DNA from 3 places in the Paenarthrobacter sp. FR1 genome. Region 3 is predicted to be linked to each of the others. Evidence: predicted binding sites of a transcription regulator. Region 3 holds the regulator's gene; each other region holds the start of a gene.

Region 1 (4,238 bases), on a different contig from region 3:
CATCAACCCCGGGTACGTCCGGACGCCGTTGGTGGAACGCCAGATCGCCGATCAGGCCCGGCTTCACGGCATCCCCGAGGCCGAGGTCCTGGCCAAGGTGATGCTCACGGAGTCGGCGGTGAAGCGGTTGGTGGAGCCGGAGGAGGTTGCGTCGTTGGCAGCTTGGATGGCCTCCGACGACGCCGGCATGGTCACCGGCGCGAGCTACACCATGGACGGTGGTTGGTCGGCCCGGTAGTCCTCCCTCGCCCCCGCGATGTGACAGTTAATGCCAATGTTCCCCGCGAACATTGGCATTAACTGTCACTTCGGCGCGGGAAGCTAAGCGGTCTCGTCCACCAGCTCTGCCCGGCGCAGGCCACCCCCGCGAACCCACAATTTGTAGGCCACGAACAGCAGGACCAGCCAGGTGCCGCCAACATAAAGCGCAACCCGTGTGTCCTCGAAGACTCCAAGGATCACGATGACCATCGCCATGAACGCCATGGTCATGATGGACGCAACGGGCCACAGCGGTGAGCCGAATTCCGACGCCGGCAGTCCCTTGCGCTTGATCTCACGCTTCATGGCTACGTGCGAGGCGAGGATCATCACCCAGACCCACACGGTGGCGAAGGTGGCGATCGAGGCGATGAGCACGAACACATCCTCGGGGATGACGGCGTTCAAAACGACGCCCACCAGCAGGATTCCGCCCATCATCACTACGGTCATCCAGGGAACCCCGTGCCGGGAGATCTTGCTGAAGCTCTTGGGCGCGTGGCCCTGCTGGGCCAGGCCGAACAGGATGCGCCCGGCACCGAAGATATCGCTGTTGATCGCGGAGAGCGCGGCGGTGATGACCACCGCGTTGAGGATGTGCGGAGCGGCCGGGATGCCCAGTCCGTCGAAGATCTGCACGAACGGACTGCCGCTGCTGCCGATCTCGTTCCACGGGAAGATGCTCATCAGCACACCCAGGGTCAGAACATAGAAAAGCAGAACGCGTACCGGCACAGTGTTAACGGCCTGCGGGATGACCTTCTTGGGATTGGCGGCTTCACCGGCGGTGATACCAATCGTTTCGATCCCGCCAAACGCAAACATTACGACGGCGAACGCGGCCAACAGCCCCTCGAAACCGTTCGGGAACAAACCGCCGTGATTGACGAGGTTCCCCAGCCCCGGTGCCACGCCACCGCCGTCGCCCGTTTGGAAACCGAACACGACGATCGCCGCACCGCCCACGATCATGGCGATGATCGCCACCACCTTGATCAGCGAGAACCAGAACTCAAGTTCACCAAAAACCTTCACGCTGAGCAGGTTCATGGCGCCCAGGAACAGGATGATCGCCAGCACCCAGATCCATCTGTCCACCTGCGGAAACCAGAAGCCCATATAAATACTGAAGGCGGTGACGTCGGCGATGGCTACGATCGCCATCTCGAACACATACGTCCAGCCGGTCACAAAGCCGGCAAACGGCCCCAGATACTTGCTGGCGTACTGGCCGAAGGAACCCGACACGGGGTGTCGGACGGCCATTTCGCCGAGGGCTCGCATCACCATGAAGACGGCCGCGCCGCCGATGATGTAGGCCAGCAGTACAGCCGGCCCGGCCTTCTGGATGGCGGAGGCGGAGCCGTAGAAGAGGCCCGTGCCGATCGCCGATCCGAGCGCCATGAAGCGGATGTGACGGACGTTGAGGCCTCGGCTGAGCGCCGTACCCGCGGCTTGGAGGACAGAGCTCTCCGCAGCCAGCTTGGTTTGTTGCATAGTAAACCTTCTCGTCTTTGGGAGGGGATCGCTATCCAGCAGATCACTTTTGCGGCCCTTGTGATCGGACTCACGGGGCTTTGGTGTCTTTGATCGCAGACAGTGGGCGGAAGGGCCGTTTTCTGGGCGGTCAAAGTCATAGCTTCCGGTCGGATATGATGACCGCGGACAGCTCATCAAACCGGTCAGGCATCCCTCGCTTCCAGCGTCGCCCCCAGTGGAAATAGGCGCTGCCATCGCATCCATATTTGGGGGACCCTTGATCTCTGCACTTCGTCGTACGCGACGCCGTTGGACCGCTGCTGCTGTTGCCGTGGTGGCTGGAGCTTCCCTGCTCTTTGCCGCTCCTGCACAGGCTTATGACGTCCCCCAATTTGAGGTCCCTGACGCCGCGCAGGCTCCTGTGCCGTATATCAACCGCGCTGCTGATGCAGCCGGAGTGCTGGAGCTGTGGAAGACGGGTGGTCCTGCGACGCGCGCTGCGGCTGCGGCCGCCTTGGTGGGCGGACCGGAAACGCTGCAGGCATTTCTCGACGGCGGACAGGACGTACCGCTGGCAGCGGACCGCAAGCAACTGGTCACCGAGCTGACGGAGCGGGGGAGCGTTCATGTGAGGTCGTCGGCGAAGGAAGCCCTCGCATCCGATGCGGCCAGCATCACCTTCTTGTCGCAAGGCTGGGCCGACACATGGAAGGGCGATCTCCGGACCGCAGCCACGTATTTCCTGGAGTACGGCAACGACCACGTCGAGAAAGCCGCGTCCGACAGCTTGGACTCCGGCGAGGCAGCTATCGAGCAGTTCGTTCTTACGGGCTGGCGGGGCAAAGCGAAGATGACAGATCGGCAAGCCGCCTTTGGGCTCGTCGCCTCCACTAACCCTGCTGTTTCTGCTGCTGCCAAGACATCGCTGGCAACTGACGACGATGAAACCGTCGCTGCTTTCCTTCGCTACGGCCAGTTCGTCGCCGCAGACCATCACACTGAGTCCGCCGCGGTGACCGCGCTGCTCCAGCAGGTCAGGGACGACATCAAAGCCAACCCCGTCGGCGCCGCTGCAGTAGCTGACCGGGCGAAGAACGCCGTGGAGCAGGCCAAGTCCACTGCGGCCGCCGCGCGGGAAGCTGACGCCGCCAGGCTGGATGCCGACTGGGATTTCCTGTCGACGCAGGCTGCTCCGCGCAATGTCAGGGACAATTTAGCGTTGGCCGCCGAGAAGCCCGCCAGGGAGGCGTTCGCAAAAGCGGCAAAGGAACTGCCCGGGCTACTGTCCACCTTGACGGCATCCGGTGCCAACCTGGACGCGCTAAGCAAGGAAGCCCGCCAGGCCACCTTGGATCTGGCGCTTGTAGGCACTCCCGAAGTGCGGAAGGCAGCCGAAGCTGCCCTGCTGGGTGGGGATTCTGCCATCAAGTCCTTTGTCACGGACGGCCACGCTGAAGCCAGCACGCTCGATTCAGCTAAGCCATCGGCGTTCGTCGCGGATCGGCAGCGCGTTTACCAACTCTTGGACGCGGGCGGCAGTCACGTGAACAAAGCGGCGGACATTGCGCTGAGTTCCACCAACCACGCCGATATCCGCTATTTCCTTGAGTTCGGATTTGCTGTTGCTCGGGAGTTGGACAACCGGATTTTGGCCTTCCAAACCATGGACAAGGCCGGGCCGGAATTGCGCGCAGCCGCCAACGTGGCCCTGGATGGCAGTCGCGCTGATCTGCAGGCATTCGCCAGCGTCGGACAGTTCGCCGCTGCCAAGCGTGACGAAACAACCGCCGCGCACGTAGCGTCGATCAACGGCGTGATCACCGAACTCGCCGGGCTGGCTGACAAGGCAGCAGTCGACGCCGGCCAGGCGGCTGACGCTGCGAAGGCAGCGGAAGCTGCCAAAGCCGCCGAAGCTGCCAAAGCCGCCGAAGCTGCCAAAGCCGCGGAAGCTGCGAAGGCAGCGGAAGCTGCCAAGGCCGAAGGCGCCCCCCAGGCCCGTGGTGGCAACTTGCCGCTGAACGTGCCCATGGTCGATGCTTCCCAGCTGACCGGGATAGCCCCTGCCGCTGTGCCCTGGCCGCAGGCGGAGGTTCCTCCAGTCGCCTTGGCCGTCACCGGCGAGGCGCCTGATGGCTCATCCGAACCCGCCACCGAAGTTCCGGAAATCACCGATGTCAACGTCCCTCCGGCCGGTACGTGGCCGGAGGCGGCGTCAACGGAGTCCCTGTCCCAGGAGGCGGCAAGTCCGATGGCTGCTTCCTCAACCGGGCTGAACGGATGGACCCTTGGCCTCATCGCCGCGCTGGTCCTCGCTGCCGCTGGTGCCATCACGTTCCTGCTGCGCCGAAAGGGCGGCACGCCGGTGCCGGCCAGGGCCACGGCCTCCACGGACGCCAAGCCCAAGTCCTAGCAAGCCAAACCAATGACCGCGTGCGCCCTGCCCTGCTGCCGGCCATTCGGGCGGGCTGGTTAAGTCTGGTATTTCAGACATCGCAACG
Region 2 (4,238 bases), on a different contig from region 3:
CTTCACGCATCGAACGCGACGAAACCCGGCTGAACAGCGGCACCGGATTGTCCAAGGACCTGGTGGCGCTGCAGAGTGACATCGCCTCACTCAACAAGCGGCGTTCCGACCTCGAGGATGTCGAGCTGGAAATCCTGGAGCGCTTGGATACCCTCCGGGAACGTCAGGCGGCGCAGCAGGCGATCGTCGACGATATCCAGGGATCTTTCGGCAGTATCCGTGCCGAACTGGACGAAGCAATCGCAGAGATTGCCGCCGAAGAGACGGTGGTGCGTGGCCAAAGGGCCGCCTTCGCGGACACCTTGGAAGGGGGACTGCTGGCGGTTTACGAGAAGACGATAGCCAAGAGGGGTGTCGGCGCCGCCAGGTTGTTCCATGGCAAATCCGAAGGTTCCGGCATGATGCTCAGCCCCGGCGACCTCGCCGAGGTCAAAGCGGCAGCCGAGGACGAGATCGTTTTCTGCCCGGACTCTGGAGTCATCCTGGTCCGCTCGGCTGAATGGAACTGAGCCGGCTGAATGGAACTGAGCCGGGACCAATCCGGCTGGCCCGGACCTACTTCGGCAGGATGATGTTCAGCGCGTGCGGCTTGCGGGCCGTGCCCTCGACGAGTTCCGTCGTCCAGACTTCACTGGCTGCCTTCGCCAGCTGAGCTGGAGTAGCCGGTGCCTTGCCACGCCGCGTCAGCAGGTGCCGCGCCAGTTCACCCCGGGTGTGCTTGGCGAAGTGGCTGACCACCGTGCGCTTGCCGTTCGACTCGCTGAACACGTTGACGTTTACCGTCTGCGTCGCCGGGGGAGCCCAAGCAGCAGCGTAGGTGCTGGAGCGGCAGTCCACCAACAGTTCGCCCTCGGCCCGTTGGGTGAGGGCAGCGTTGAGCTGCGGCTTCCAGTAGGAGGCGAGGCGTCCGACGTCGGGCAGTGCAGTTCCCATGGACAGCCGGTAGGCGGGCACATGGTCGCCGAAGCCGATGGCGCCCCACAGGGCGGACACCACCAGGATGGATTCGGTCGCCTTGCGGCGTTGCGCGGGGGTCATGCTGTTGTAGCCCAGGGCGTCATACAGGACCCCTGAGTAGACCTGGTGCGCGGGAGCCGCCGGTTCGGCGTGCAGCCGGGTATTACGTTCGACGTCGTCCCGCAACGAGGCGCCGACGCCCAGCAACGCCAGGGCGTCCTCGTGCGCGCTCACCGTTCCTAAAGCTTCGAGGACCTTCGCCCTGGCGGGGTTCAGCTCCGGAAAGCTCAGCGACTCCCATTCGATGGCGGGACCATTGGAAGCGGGGGTCTTGCCTTCTGAGGGCGGCAGGAGAATCAGCACCAGTCGATATTACCGGGGTCTTTGGGCTGTCCCAACGCCGGTAGACTTGACGACGGATGGGTCGACCAGGCGGTCGCGCGCCACGAAAGTGGCTCGAGGAACGTCCGGGCTCCGCAGAGCAGGGTGGTGGGTAACGCCCACTCGGGGTAACCCGCAGGCCAGTGCCACAGAGAACAGACCGCCTGCACCAGTGACGCTTGCGTCACCGGGCGCAGGTAAGGGTGAAACGGTGGTGTAAGAGACCACCAGCTCCCTGGGTGACCGGGGAGGCTAGGTAAACCCCACCCGGAGCAAGGCCAGACAGGACACGCTTGAGGGCTGCTCGCCCGAGTGTCCGGGTAGGCTGCTGGAGGGCGTCGGCAACGGCGTTCGTAGATGGATGGCCGCCACTCCCTTGCCGGTAACGGCAGGGGATGACAGAACCCGGCGTATCGGTCGACCCATCCATTTATGACCGCCGGGTTTGCTGGCGTGTGAGTGATTTCACGCCCCTGGGATGCCTATGCCCCTTCCTTCCGCCCTAGAATGGTTAGTGAACGTAGATGTTCTGCCGCCGGGACTGCGTTCGCAGCCGGCGGATTTTTCTTTGCTCTCGTTCAAGGCGCTGTGGGTGGACCGAAGCCCGCCGGCGCATGTGCCGCAGGATTACTCCGGGCGGCCGCTGCCATCTGCATACGAGGACGTATGTGGTTGACCCAAGGAAGGTAGTTCTGTGAGCCAGACGTCAGATTCTTGTCTTGATAAGTGGATGGGCCGGGAGGCTCTCGCCGAGGCCATGATTCCGGTGATCGGCCGGTTGTACCGGGAAAACAACGTGGTCACCAGCATCCACGGCCGCAGCCTGATCAACAAGTCCACCATGAACATCCTCAAGGCACACCGCTTTGCGCGCCGAATGAGCAACCATGAGCTCCTGCTCGAAGAAACCGCACCCCTGCTGAACGCCTTGTCCGAGCTGGAACTCGGCGCTGCAGCCATTGATATTGCACGCTTGACGGAGAAGTTCCGGGCCGAAGGCAATGGAGCCTCGCTGGACGAATACCTGCGTGCCGAGCTCGCCGAGATCGTCGGAAAGCGTGGCGCTGACGACCGCACCAGCACCGACGTCGTGCTGTACGGCTTTGGCCGTATCGGCCGCCTCCTGGCCCGCATCCTGATTGAAAAGGCCGGCGGCGGTCACGGTTTGCGCCTCCGTGCCATTGTGGTTCGCAAGGGTGCTGACAACGACCTCGTCAAGCGCGCCAGCCTGCTGCGCAGGGACTCCGTGCACGGATCCTTCGAAGGCACCATCCGGGTGGACGAGGAAGCCAACACCATCACCGCCAACGGCGTGCAGGTCCAGGTCATCTACTCGGACAACCCCGCCACCGTGGACTACACGGCCTACGGCATCAAGGATGCCTTGGTAGTGGACAACACCGGCCGCTGGCGCGATGCCGATGGCCTCGCCCAGCACCTGCAAAGCAAGGGTGTTGCCCGCGTCCTGCTCACAGCACCGGGCAAGGGCGAACTCAAGAACATCGTTCACGGCATCAACCACCGCGACATCTCGGACGACGACAAGATCGTTACCGCGGCATCCTGCACCACCAACGCCATCACGCCGGTGCTGAAGGCCATCAACGACAAGTTCGGCATCATCCACGGCCACGTGGAAACGGTTCACTCGTTCACCAACGACCAGAACCTGATCGACAACTTCCACAAGGGCGACCGCCGTGGCCGTTCCGCTGCGCTGAACATGGTCATCACGGAAACGGGTGCTGCCAAGGCTGTTGCCAAGGCCCTCCCCGATCTCCAGGGCAAGCTGACGGGTAACGCCATCCGCGTTCCTACCCCTGATGTCTCCATGGCAATCCTGAACCTCAACCTGGAGAGGGGGACCACGCGTGACGAAGTCAACGACTTCCTCCGCGAAATGTCGTTGCACTCCGATCTCCGCAAGCAGATCGACTACATCGACTCGCCGGATGTCGTTTCCACCGACTTCGTAGGCTCGCGCCGCGCAGGCATCGTAGATGGCCTCGCGACCATCTCCAACGACAAGAACCTCGTGCTCTACGTCTGGTACGACAACGAGTTCGGCTACTCCTGCCAGGTTGTCCGCGTCATGGAGGAAATGGCAGGCGTCAATCCGCCGTCGTTCCCTGCGCGCGACGTCGTGGCACCCATCGCAGTCCTTGAGACTGCCGGCGCCTAGCCGCTCGAAGTATTCGTGGGTTTCCCGGCTGAGTTACTGGTATCAGCCGGGAAACCTGACCAAAATGGGTCCATGGAAAACGAATCAACGTTGGAACATGAGACCACGCTGGAACACGCTCTGGACGTAGCCAAAGCCAACCACAAACAAGCGCAGAAACTCCTGGACCAGGCCATCGCAGCCAACGCTGCCGGCGACGTCCCCGACCAGCGCGTCGAACAACTGCGTGGGCTCCTCGCCCTGGCAACCGAGGACCTGCAACGAGTGATGCGGGAGCAGTAAACCCGAGCATTCACCCATGACCGCAGTGTGACTTTTCCTACACACTGTGGATACCGGCTCTGACTGTCAGAGCCTTGCCATACGCTCAAAGGACACTGCCTGCACCACCGGATGGAGTCCCTTGAGCATCACTTGGTCTGCCTATAAACGTGCCCGGCGAAGGTCGCGCCAAGCATGGGCCATTCTCGGCCTCGCGGCCGCCACTGTCGTGGCGGGGCTGTCATGGTTCTTCACCACCGGACAATTCAATGCTGCTGAGCCATGGGTATCGGGCCCCAGTGAAGCCCCCGTCTACAATCCCGCGTGGATGAAGCCCATCAGCGGAGCAGCCCCCGTTGCCGCCGAGAAGGCAAGCGAGGCCCTGGAGCACCTCCCGGTCAAGGGCAGGGCTCCGAAAACCGACTACGACCGGGCGGCGTTTGGCCAGGCATGGGCG
Region 3 (4,238 bases):
GTCGTCCACGGTGATGCCGGCCGCGAGGGTCAACGCGGAATCACGCACCGCGTGAACGTCCTCCATGTTCTCGCCGCGCATGACGAACTTGAACTGTTTCCAGGCAAATCCAGCAGCCTGCGGCAGCGTGAAGGCCTTACGCTCGTACATCTTCCGGGCAACGTGAAAGAGGCTCGCGCCCTTCATCAAAGTGTTGTCGACATCGAAGAAGGCAGCTTCGCCGGTGCGCTTCTGCGCTGCGTCGTTCTGCGCTTGGGCATCTGCGACCACGGTGGCGTTCTTCTCCTCGGGCATGCCTTGAGTCTAGTCAATCGCTAGTGCGGCGCGCTGCGGGCGCACGGGTGGCGTTGTTGGGGGTGGGGTGTGAGAGAGGGTGGCGTTGTTGGGGGTGGGGTGTGAGAGAGGGTGGCGTTGTTGGGGGTGGGATGTGAGAGAGGGTGGCGTTGTTGGGGGTGGGATGTGAGAGAGGGTGGCGTTGTTGGGGGTGGGATGTGAGAGAGGATCGGGGCGGTTACCGTTATCCCATGGCTATTCCCGACGTCGTTCTCCTCACCAAAGCTGACTGCCACCTCTGCACTGAGGCGCGTGCCGCCGTCGAGCGCGTGACGAAAAGCCTCGGCGTTCCGTGGACCGAGAAAGGGATCGACGACGATCCGCAACTGCAAGAGCGGTTCGCCGAGGAGATTCCGGTGATCTTGGTCAACGGCGTACAGCGCGACTTTTGGAAGATCGATGAGGACCGGCTGGCCCGCACCCTGAAGAAAGTGATGGAGGGCTGAGGGTGCGGTTACCCGCAAGTAATGGCTTTTGTTGAGTCCGGCTGGGGGTCATAGAGTGGAACAACAAAGCGACGCAATGGAGAATACCGTGACTGCGCTGGAACCGTCCCCGGAAGCGACAACCGAGGACAACGAACCTGCCGCCAAGCAGATCCCGCCCGCGGCTGTGGCCCGGATGACCCTCTATTTGCGCGCGCTCAACTCCCTCCTCGCCGAAGGGGTGGAACGGGTTTCGTCCGAAGCGCTCGCCGAGGCGTCCGGCGTTAGCTCATCCACGCTCCGCAAGGACCTTTCCTACGTTGGCTCCTATGGGACGCGGGGAGTCGGCTACGAGGTCCAGTACCTGAGCCGGCACATCGCGGCCGCACTGGGACTGACACACGACTGGAAGGTCGCAATTGTCGGCGCGGGTAACCTCGGCAAAGCATTGGCCCGGTATGGCGGCTTCGAGTCCAGGGGCTTCGACGTCGTGGCGATCTTCGACGCCGACCCCATGGTGATCGGCAACGAGGTGGGATGGCTGCGCGTCAGCGACTCCGCCGAACTCGAACGGGTCCTGGAACGGACCCATACGAACATGGTGGTGCTGGCCTTGCCCGCCACCGTTGCCCAAGCGGTGTGTGACCGCGTGATCGCCGCCGGTATCCGGAGCATCCTCAGCTTCGCTCCTGTCCTGCTGCAGGTTCCGCCGCACGTCAACCTCCGCAAGGTGGACATGGCCACCGAGCTGCAGATTCTGGCCTACCACGCACAACGGGCGCAGACACCGGGCCAGGCTGTTTAGCCTCGCCGGGTCCGCGCCCGCGTGAATGATTTCCTGAAGGCCTGGTGTGGCCCCCGGGTTTAGCGCCCGTAGGGGTTCTGGTAAGCGTTGCCGAACGGCTGGGCTTTCCGGAAGTACGGAGCCGACGCCGGCAGGTACAGCATGACGATGGCTGCGATGCCGAGGAGTGCTGCCAGTGTGGCAAGGCTCAGCGGCACCAACGCAAAGATGGACAGCGCGGCGAGCACTGTTCCAAGGATTCGTGCCCAGTTCCGGCCCTTGCGGACGTTGATGGCCACGAGGGCGTACAGCGCGGCACCAATAATTCCAACTGCCACCATGACTCCAACGATGACACCCTGCACGTCTTCGAACCTCACGTCAGCCGCGCCCCCGGCAGCCATCTGGTCCTCGAACATGGTCCGCATGGCGGGGTCGTTGATGGCGGCCATCGAAAGGAGGATCGAAATGAGCCAGATTGCTCCGGCGCCAACAATCATCCAAAAAGCGATGTTGACCATCTGCGGCACCGTGGTGGGACCCGGCTGCTGGCTCGGCCAGTTGGTGTCCTGGCCGTACTGCGGTGCTGCCGGCGGCTGGGACTGGCCGTATTGGGGCGCCCCACCGGGCTGGCCGTACTGCGGCGCGGCGGGGGACTGCTGACCATATTGCGGTGCTGCCGGTGGCTGGGACTGCTGGCCGTACTGTGGCGTGGCGGGCTGGCCGTACTGCGGTGCGGGAGGTTGGGATGCGGGAGTTTGGGGTGCGGCGGGCTGGGAGCCGGGCTGCTCGGACTGGTTGGCATCGCCCGGGTTTGACGGCGGGTACGGAGGGTTGCTCATGGCATTCCTTTGCTTGGTCGACTGCTGTGTGGCCGCCGGGATCAGCAAAATGACCCTGCCCCCAGCGTGGTTCTGTTTCCACCGTACCTCTGCGCCACTGCGCTGCCTCCGACCACACGCAGGAAAATACGGCTCGCGGACAAAAAATCATCATGTTGGCTTACGCCTTCATGATGAAGGCCGCGGGGATTCTGAGGAATCCCCGCGGCCTTGTTACCGCTGGTGGACGACGGCGGCAGTCGAGTTAGGGCTAAACGCGGCCCTTGACTGCCTTGAACCAGAGCTGCGAGTTCGGCAGCCACATCAGCACGACGGCGACGGCGCTGACCAGGAAGCCGAACCAGTTGCTGCCAAGACCGGTGCTGGAGCCCCCGGCACTGGCTGCACTGAAGATCGCGAGGAGCAAGGAGATGCCGGCCACGATGGTGAGGGCGAGGCGTGCCCACTCCTTGCCTTCCTTCATTTTCATGGCCAGGACAACCTGAGCCACGGCCACTGCAAGGCTGAGGATCAGAAGGATCAGCAGGATGGCGGCAATTCCAGGCGCAAAGGCGAAGAGGGCGATGATGGCAAAGAAGCCGATGAGCCCGAACAGAAGGCCCAGGAGTCCGGAAATTACCCAGATGAAGTAGGAGACCTTCAGTTCCGTTGGCAGGCCCTGGGTCTTGAACATTCCGGAGAAGCCGCCCTGGGGCATGACGTCGTTGAAATTGCGGGGCCCGTCAGTGGGCATTTCGAAGTGGAAGCCGGGCTGCCCCGGAGCTGGTTGTCCGGGTCCGGCCGGAGGCGGTGCGGGCTGCGAATACTGGCCCGGTTGCGACGGCGGCTGGTAGCCCTGAGGTGGCTGGTAGCCCTGCGGAGGCTGGTAACCCGCAGGAGGAACGCTGCCGGGCTGCGGAGGCTGAGAGCCGGGCTGCTGTGGCTGTGGTGCTTCGTCTGGGGTACTCATGGCATCACTTTAGACCGCAGGTTGAAGGATGCATAGGAAATTCGGAGCTAACTCGCAGCTAAATACAGGCTGTTTGCCGAACAATTGCGGGGTGACTTCCGTAAATGCGAAACGGCGCCCCCACGGCGTGATGCTGTGGGAGCGCCGTTCGGCATGCCTGGAGGGGCCGGAACTATGCGGCAGCCGGTGCGATGAACGCGAGTTCCAGGTTGATGACTACCTTGTCGCTGACCAGTACGCCGCCGGCCTCGAGGACGGCGTTCCACGTAAGGCCGAATTCCTTGCGGCTGATGGTGGTCTCGCCGGAAACGCCGGCGCGGGTGTTGCCGAACGGATCCACGGCCACGCCGTTGAATTCCGTCTCGATGGCAACTTCCTTGGTCACGCCCTTGATTGTGAGATCGCCCACGAGGTCGAAGCTGTTGCCGTTGGCCTTGACGTGGCGGGAGACGAACGTGATTTCCGGGAACTTCTCCACATCGAAGAAGTCCTCGCCCTTGACGTGGCCATCGCGGTTGACGTCACCGGAGTCGAAGCTGGCGGTCTGGATGGTGGCGGTGACCTTGGAGTCGGTCAGCGTTTCGCCAACCTCCAGGGTGGCCGCAGCGTCCTTGAACTGGCCGCGGACCTTGCTGATGCCTGCGTGGCGGACGGTGAAGCCGATCTCGCTGTGGGAAGCGTCGAGGGTCCAGGTGCCGGTGGTGACGGAGGCGGGAAGGGTCATCATGGTGTTGCTCCTATGTCTAGTGGAAGGTACTGCGTGCTTGCCCGGCTGAATCCAATTGCTTGAAGCGTCAACCGAGCTTCGTGTCTAGTATAAACATGCATATGCATCTTTTATTCCAACTCCGTGGAACATTTCGGGAAAACTTTGAGTTCTACTAGCGGTAGAAGATTTCGGATCG

The links. The regulator Rex, encoded in region 3, represses fermentation and respiration genes when NADH is low (regulators of the CRP and FNR family bind a similar motif). The targets are predictions, from matches to a motif close to CTTGTGAANNNNTTCACAAG.
Region 1: a site for Rex is predicted at 1,816-1,835, ahead of ACR30Z_RS09755 (ALF repeat-containing protein). Genes of this name have one in related genera too.
Region 2: a site for Rex is predicted at 1,791-1,810, ahead of ACR30Z_RS14310 (glyceraldehyde-3-phosphate dehydrogenase). Genes of this name have one in related genera too.

Annotation. Positions count from the first base shown of each region.
Region 1 is NZ_JBPFSF010000004.1:180,920-185,157, reverse strand. Features, by position in the region: gene ACR30Z_RS09765 (3-hydroxybutyrate dehydrogenase) at 1-238, shown strand, start outside; gene ACR30Z_RS09760 (amino acid permease) at 322-1,758, opposite strand; gene ACR30Z_RS09755 (ALF repeat-containing protein) at 2,018-4,150, shown strand.
Region 2 is NZ_JBPFSF010000006.1:314,708-318,945, reverse strand. Features, by position in the region: gene ACR30Z_RS14325 (zinc ribbon domain-containing protein) at 1-509, shown strand, start outside; gene ACR30Z_RS14320 (YaaA family protein) at 556-1,320, opposite strand; RNA gene rnpB (RNase P RNA component class A) at 1,378-1,767, shown strand; gene ACR30Z_RS14310 (glyceraldehyde-3-phosphate dehydrogenase) at 2,033-3,520, shown strand; gene ACR30Z_RS14305 (hypothetical protein) at 3,593-3,802, shown strand; gene ACR30Z_RS14300 (HNH endonuclease family protein) at 3,924-4,238, shown strand, end outside.
Region 3 is NZ_JBPFSF010000001.1:900,209-904,446, reverse strand. Features, by position in the region: gene ACR30Z_RS04205 (HAD family hydrolase) at 1-294, opposite strand, end outside; gene ACR30Z_RS04200 (glutaredoxin family protein) at 525-779, shown strand; gene ACR30Z_RS04195 (redox-sensing transcriptional repressor Rex) at 856-1,563, shown strand; gene ACR30Z_RS04190 (hypothetical protein) at 1,623-2,384, opposite strand; gene ACR30Z_RS04185 (hypothetical protein) at 2,635-3,333, opposite strand; gene ACR30Z_RS04180 (YceI family protein) at 3,506-4,057, opposite strand.